2 regions of the Streptomyces sp. NPDC104761 genome follow, and region 1 is predicted to be linked to the other one. Evidence: riboswitches for the same ligand, from Rfam matches in the RefSeq annotation. Region 1 holds a riboswitch; the other holds the start of a gene.
The links. Region 1 has a riboswitch for glycine ahead of gcvT (glycine cleavage system aminomethyltransferase GcvT). Riboswitches for the same ligand answer to the same signal wherever they lie in the genome.
Positions count from the first base shown of each region.

Region 1 (3,395 bases):
GTGCTCGCAGCCGCCGTAGTAGCGGCGGCCCGGGTACCCCTCGGCGTACTTGTTGGTGAGGACCGAACCCTGGGCCTCCATGACCGCGAGCGGAGCGAAGTTCTCCGAGGCGATCATCTCCAGGGTGGACTGCTGGCGCGCCAGCTCCGCGTCGACCGCGGCTGCCACCTCGGGGTCGAGCTCGTGCAGGGGCGTGTTCAGAAGCGACAACTCAGACATCCGTTCTACGACTCCTCAGCCGGCGGTGAAGGCGGTGTACTCGTCGGCGGAGAGCAGGTCGGCCGGCTCGTCCGTGACGCGCACCTTGAAGAGCCAGCCGTCCTCGAAGGGGGCCGAGTTCACCAGGGACGGGTCGTCGACGACGTCCTCGTTGACCGCGGTGATCTCACCGGTGACCGGGGCGTACAGGTCGGACACCGACTTGGTCGACTCCAGCTCGCCGCAGGACTCGCCCGCGGTCACCGTGTCGCCGACCGCCGGGAGCTGGACGAAGACGACGTCACCGAGCGCGTTGGCCGCGTGCTCCGTGATGCCGACCGTCGCCACGCCGTCCTCGGCGGCCGTGAGCCACTCGTGCTCCTTGCTGTAACGCAGCTGCTGGGGGTTGCTCATGGCCTGAATTCTCCTGTACGCGGGGAAGTGCTGGTGAAGGGGGGACTGCTGGGGATACGCGTGATCAGCGGCGATGTGCGCGGGGTCACGCCCGGTGGGCTGCCCGGTGGGCTACTTCTGGCGCTTGTAGAAGGGCAGTGCCACGACCTCGTACGGCTCGTGACTGCCCCGGATGTCCACGCCCACGCCCGCCGTGCCCGGCGCCGAGTGCGCCGCGTCGACGTACGCCATGGCGATCGGCCTGCCCAGGGTGGGGGAGGGGGCGCCCGAGGTGACCTCTCCGATCACCTCGCCGCCGGCGACCACCGGGTAACCGGCGCGCGGCACCCGGCGGCCCTCGGCGATCAGGCCGACGAGCACCCGCGGCGGGTTCTGCTCGGCGCGGGCGGCGGCCTCGGCGAGCGCGGCGCGCCCCACGAAGTCGCCCTCCTTCTCGAACTTCACCACCCGGCCGAGCCCGGCGTCGAACGGGGTGAGCGAGGTGCTGAGCTCGTGCCCGTACAGCGGCATGCCCGCCTCGAGGCGCAGCGTGTCCCGGCAGGACAGCCCGCATGGCACCAGGCCGGCGCCCTCGCCGGCCTTGGTCAGCGCCTGCCACAGCTCCACCGCGTGCTCCGGCTTCACGAACAGCTCGAAGCCGTCCTCGCCGGTGTAGCCGGTGCGCGCGATCAGCGCCGGAACGCCGGCGACGGTGCCGGGCAGCCCGGCGTAGTACTTCAGCCCGTCCAGGTCGGCGTCGGTGAGGGAGGCGAGGATGCCGGGGGACTCCGGGCCCTGGACGGCGAGCAGCGCGTACGCGTCCCGGTCGTCGCGGACCTCGGCGTCGAACCCGGCGGAGCGCTCCACGAGCGCGTCGAGGACGACCTGGGCGTTGGAGGCGTTGGCGACGACCAGGTACTCGGTCTCGGCCAGCCGGTAGACGATCAGGTCGTCCAGGATGCCGCCGTCGGCCCGGCAGATCATGGTGTAGCGGGCCCGGCCCGTGCCGACGGAGGCGATGTTCCCGACCAGCGCGTGGTTCAGCAGGGCGGCGGCCTGGGGGCCGGTCACGGTGATCTCGCCCATGTGGGAGAGGTCGAAGAGCCCGGCCCTGGTGCGTACGGCAACGTGCTCGTCGCGCTCGGAGCCGTAGCGCAGGGGCATGTCCCAGCCGGCGAAGTCGGTCATGGTCGCGCCGAGCGAGCGGTGCAGGGCGTCGAGCGCGGTGCGGCGGGGTGCGGCGGAATCGGTACTGCTCATCGGTCGGTCGTCTCCCGAAGGTCCCAAGGGCATGACAGGCGAGGGCTGTCCTCCCCATCTGTCATCGGAACCTGAGAGGTTCGCCCTGACCACGGACGTGATCACGGCTTGCACCTTGGGTGGAGCCACTGACACAGCGGCCCGCTTTTCAGATGTGCCTCGCCCGCGCGGTAACGGGGCCTGAGAGATTCAAGGGAGGGACTTGCTCCTTCGGCGCCCCAGCGAACGGCTGGGGACTCTCCCGCGCGGATTCAAGCGGCCGGTATGCAGTTGGCGCGGACATCATTGCACGCCGCCCGGGGCCGTGGCAGGCCCGACCCGTCCCGCGCCTTTGTGACGGCCCTGTGGCAGGACGCGAACGGAACCGCGAGACACCGTGCATTACCTTCTCTTTACGGTTCGTGGGGAAAACCTTTCCTGAACCCCCAGGGAGGACGATCACGGTGACAAGGACCACGGCATACGCGACGACGACTGGCATCGCCCTGCCCCGGCAGCCGGCGGCCCCGGCCCGCGAGCGGTGCGACGAGCTCGCCGCGCCGGTCGTCCGCGACCTGCGCGGCCGGGCCGGGCACAGCCCGCACGGCCTGCTCTTCGGCCCCCGGGACCTGGTCGTGGTCACCGGGCTGCCCGGCAGCGGAAAATCCACCCTGATGCACCGCACCGTGCAGGGCATCCGCATCGACTCCCAGGACACCCGCGACCGCTGGGACGCCCGCCTGGCCCGTCTCCTGCCGTACGCCGTCTACCGCCCGCTGGTCCGCCTCGCCCACTACGCCGGGCTGCGCCGCGCCCTCGGCACCGGCGAGGGCGTGGTCGTGCACGACTGCGGGACCCAGGCCTGGGTGCGCGACTGGCTGGCCCGGGAGGCCCGCCGCCGCGGCGGCACCCTGCACCTGCTGCTGCTCGACGTCACGCCGGGCACGGCCCTGGACGGCCAGCGCGAGCGCGGCCGGGGCGTCTCCCGGTACGCCTTCCTGCGCCACCGCAGGGCGGCCGGCCGGCTGCTGCGGGCGGCGGAGAGGGGCAGACTTCCCGAGGGCGTCGGCTCGGCGGTCCTCCTCGACCGGGCCGCGGCGGACGTACTGCGCCGGATCGGCTTCGCGGGCTGAGGCCGCCATCGGGGCCGAACCGGCTGGTGGGGTGGCTTTGTCGGCGTCACCCGCTAGCCTTTCCAGCCTCAGCAGCGGTTTCCAGCAGGCGGTAGGCAGATGGACTTCCCGGCGGACATTCCCGCGGACTTCCCGGCACAGGCGCACCCCCACCCGCACGGCGGGTGGCCCGGCAACGAACTGGAGGAGGTCCTGTCGGCCTCCCTCGGCGTGCCCGCGGCGGCCGGCCGGCTCATCGAGGTACTGGGCCGGAGCTTCCTGTGGATCCCGCTGCCCGAGGGCGGCGGCCCGCACAGCGGCCCGCTGGACCTGCCCACCACGCAGATCGAGGGCCAGGTGTACGTGCCGGTCTTCAGCTCCGAGGAGCAGTTCCGGCAGGTGGCCGGCTCCCACCTGTCGTACACGATCGCCCCGGCGGTCGAGTTCGCCCGC
Region 1 covers NZ_JBVJNZ010000012.1:294,843-298,237, reverse strand. Annotated here, with positions in the region: gene glyA (serine hydroxymethyltransferase) at 1-210, opposite strand, end outside; gene gcvH (glycine cleavage system protein GcvH) at 235-612, opposite strand; gene gcvT (glycine cleavage system aminomethyltransferase GcvT) at 724-1,851, opposite strand; glycine riboswitch at 1,900-2,009, opposite strand; glycine riboswitch at 2,010-2,105, opposite strand; gene ACZ63F_RS30370 (AAA family ATPase) at 2,289-2,963, shown strand; gene ACZ63F_RS30365 (enhanced serine sensitivity protein SseB) at 3,063-3,395, shown strand, end outside.

Region 2 (3,395 bases), on a different contig from region 1:
AGACCTGTCCGCCGGCCTCGTGCACCTGCGCGCAGATGTCGGCGACGTGCTCCTCGAAAACCCCGTGCGTGGACGGGTAGGTGATCATCAGCACGGCGAGTTCGTCGCGGTGCTGCTCGATCTTCGCCCGCAGGTCGGCGACGTCGATCTCGCCGTCCTCGGCGGTCTTCACGACGACGACCTTCATGCCCGCCATGACGGCGCTGGCGGCGTTGGTGCCGTGTGCGGACGACGGGATCAGGCACACGGTCCGCTGTGCGTCGCCGTTGGCGCGGTGGTACGCGCGCACGGCGAGCAGGCCGGCGAACTCGCCCTGCGATCCGGCGTTGGGCTGCAGGGACACCTTGTCGTAGCCGGTGACCTCGGCGAGCCGCTCCTCCAGCTCCCGGATCAGGGTCAGGTAGCCCTGCGCCTGCTCGGCGGGCGCGAACGGGTGCAGCTGGCCGAACTCGGGCCAGGTGACCGGCTCCATCTCGGTGGTCGCGTTGAGCTTCATGGTGCAGGAGCCCAGCGGGATCATGCCGCGGTCCAGCGCGTAGTCCCGGTCCGCGAGCCTGCGCAGGTAGCGGAGCATCGCGGTCTCGGAGCGGTGCTGCTGGAAGACGGGGTGGGTCAGGTAGCCGTCGGTGCGCAGCAGCGCCTCGGGGAGCGAGTCCTCGACGACGGCGTCCAGCGCCTCGACGTCGCCCTTGACGCCGAAGGCCGTCCAGACGGCGCTCAGCTGGGCGCGGGTGGTGGTCTCGTCGCAGGCCATGGAGACGTGGTCGGCATCGACGAGCCGCAGGTTGACACCGGCCTCGCGGGCGGCGGCGGCGATCCCGGCGGCCTTGCCGGGCACGCGCGCGGTGAGGGTGTCGAAGTAGGCGCCGTGCACGATCTCGACACCGCCGGCCGTGAGCCCCGCGGCGAGGATCGTGGCGTAGCGGTGCGTCCGCTGCGCGATGGCCCTGAGCCCCTCGGGCCCGTGGTAGACGGCGTACATGCCGGCCATCACGGCGAGCAGCACCTGCGCGGTGCAGATGTTGCTGGTGGCCTTCTCCCGCCGGATGTGCTGCTCGCGGGTCTGCAGCGCCAGCCGGTACGCCTTGTTCCCGTCGGCGTCCACGGAGACACCCACGAGGCGCCCGGGCAGGCTGCGCGCGAACTTCTCGCGGACCGCCATGTAACCGGCGTGCGGACCGCCGAAGCCCATCGGCACACCGAACCGCTGGGTGGTGCCGACGGCGATGTCGGCCCCGAGCTCACCGGGCGAGGTCAGCAGGGTGAGCGCGAGCAGGTCGGCGGCGACGGTGACGAGCGCACCCACCTCGTGCGCCTGCTCGACGACGGCCTTGATGTCGCGTACGGCACCGGAGGCGCCGGGGTACTGGACGAGCACCCCGTTGATCTCCCGCCCGGCGAGCTCCGCCGGAATGCCGTCGGTGAGGTCGGCGACCACGACCTCCACGCCCGTGGGCTCGGCCCGGGTCTGGATCACGGCGACGGTCTGCGGCAGCGCGTCCGCGTCGACGACGAAGACGCCCTTCTTGTTCTTGCCCATGCGCAGCGAGAGGGCCATCGCCTCGGCGGCGGCCGTGCCCTCGTCGAGCAGCGAGGCACCGGAGGTGGGCAGCCCGGTGAGGTCGGCGACCACGGTCTGGAAGTTCAGCAGCGCTTCCAGGCGCCCCTGGGAGATCTCCGGCTGGTACGGCGTGTAGGCCGTGTACCAGGCGGGGTTCTCCATCACGTTGCGCAGGATGACGGGCGGCGTGAAGGTCCCGTAGTACCCCAGGCCGATCATCGAGTCGAGCACCTGGTTCCGGTCGGCCAGGGAGCGCAGTTCGGCCAGCACCTCGGCCTCGGTGCGGGCACCGGGCAGGTCGAGCCGGTCGGCGTTCTTGATCACGTCCGGCACGGCGGCGGCGGTCAGCTCGTCGAGCGAGCCGTAGCCGACCTGGGCGAGCATCTTGGCCCGCGCCTCGTGGTCGGGGCCGATATGGCGCTGCTCGAAGGGAATACCCTGCTCGAGTTCGGAGAGCGGGATGCGCTGGGCGGTCATTGCGGAGGCCTCCTGGTCTGACGCGACCTTCGAGGGGTACCCCGGCACGGGTACCCCGACGGCCTCCCCCTCTGTCATCTGACCTGAGAGCTTCGCCGGTGCGCCCTAGCGGGCCATCGGCTTGCACCGTCGGTGAGAGCGGACACCGTCGACATCCGCCCTGCTTTCCAGAGTGACCTCGTCCGTGCGGTACGTGGGCCTGAGAGATTCCGGGGAGGATTTGCTCCTTCGGCGCCTCCGGTTTCCCGGAGGACTCTCCCGCACGGGGTCAGCAGCCGCTGTCAGCCTACCAGCGGGGGCAACACCGGAGCCTTCGAGTGGCCGCCTCCTTCAATGTGCTCTTTTGTAGTGCTTACGGATGAGTTGCGACCAAGTGGAGGGCCCGTGCAGACCGACATCGATCCGCGCAACCTGATCGGCCGCAAGGCGTTCGACCGCAACGGCACGAAGATCGGCACGATCGACGAGGTGTACCTCGACGACGCGACGGGCGTGCCGGAGTGGGCGGCCATACGCACCGGCCTGTTCTCCAGGGACGCCTTCGTCCCCCTGGAACCCAGCGAACTGGTCGAGGGCACTCTTCAGGTCCCCTTCGACCGCGCCCTGATCAAAGACGCCCCCGACTTCGGCGTGGGCCGCCACCTCTCCCCCGAACAGGAGCTGCAGCTCTACCACCACTACGGCCTGGACACGAGCGCCCCGCCACAGGACCATCCGGACCACGACTTCGGCAAGCTGGCGGGAACGGAGGACGCGGGCGCGTGAGGCCGACGCGGCCGAAGCACATGGCTGCGGGCAGTCGTGCCGCTGGGGCGATGGGCCGGTAAGCGTCCCCACCCCCGCCCAGCTCCACCCGCGGTCACGCACGCACGCCGTCCGCCGGACTCCCCGGCACCAACGGCAATGGCTCCGCGGGCTCCAGCTCGGGATCCTCGACCCGGAACGTCCGCACTCTCCCCGGCCCGACCGACCCCGGCGTCTCGAACCGCACCGTCACCCGCCCCAGCCCACTCCCCTGCACCCATCCGTGTCCGTACTCGGAGTGCCGCACGTCGTGCCCCGCGGGCCACCGCCGCTCGGCAGCCGCCTGCTCCTCGGTGACCGGCTCCGCAGCCTCGTCCTCCGCTGTGAACTCCGCCGCCCCCTCCCCGGCCGCCGCCTGCGCGAACAGGTCCTCCTGCGTGTAGTCGGCCAGCCCCGTCACCCCCACCCCCAGCAGGCGTACACCCCCCGTCGTGTCCACCGAGTCCAGCAGCCGCGCCGCCGCCTCCCGCACCACCGCCGGGTCGTCGGTCGGCCCCCTGAGCGTCTCGGACCTGGTGAGCGTCGAGAAGTCGTACCGCCGCACCTTCAGCAC
Region 2 covers NZ_JBVJNZ010000030.1:9,843-13,237, reverse strand. Annotated here, with positions in the region: gene gcvP (aminomethyl-transferring glycine dehydrogenase) at 1-2,038, opposite strand, end outside; glycine riboswitch at 2,216-2,309, opposite strand; gene ACZ63F_RS41705 (PRC-barrel domain-containing protein) at 2,423-2,803, shown strand; gene ACZ63F_RS41700 (DNA polymerase IV) at 2,898-3,395, opposite strand, start outside.
Region 2: another riboswitch for glycine. It lies ahead of gcvP (aminomethyl-transferring glycine dehydrogenase); the one in region 1 lies ahead of gcvT (glycine cleavage system aminomethyltransferase GcvT).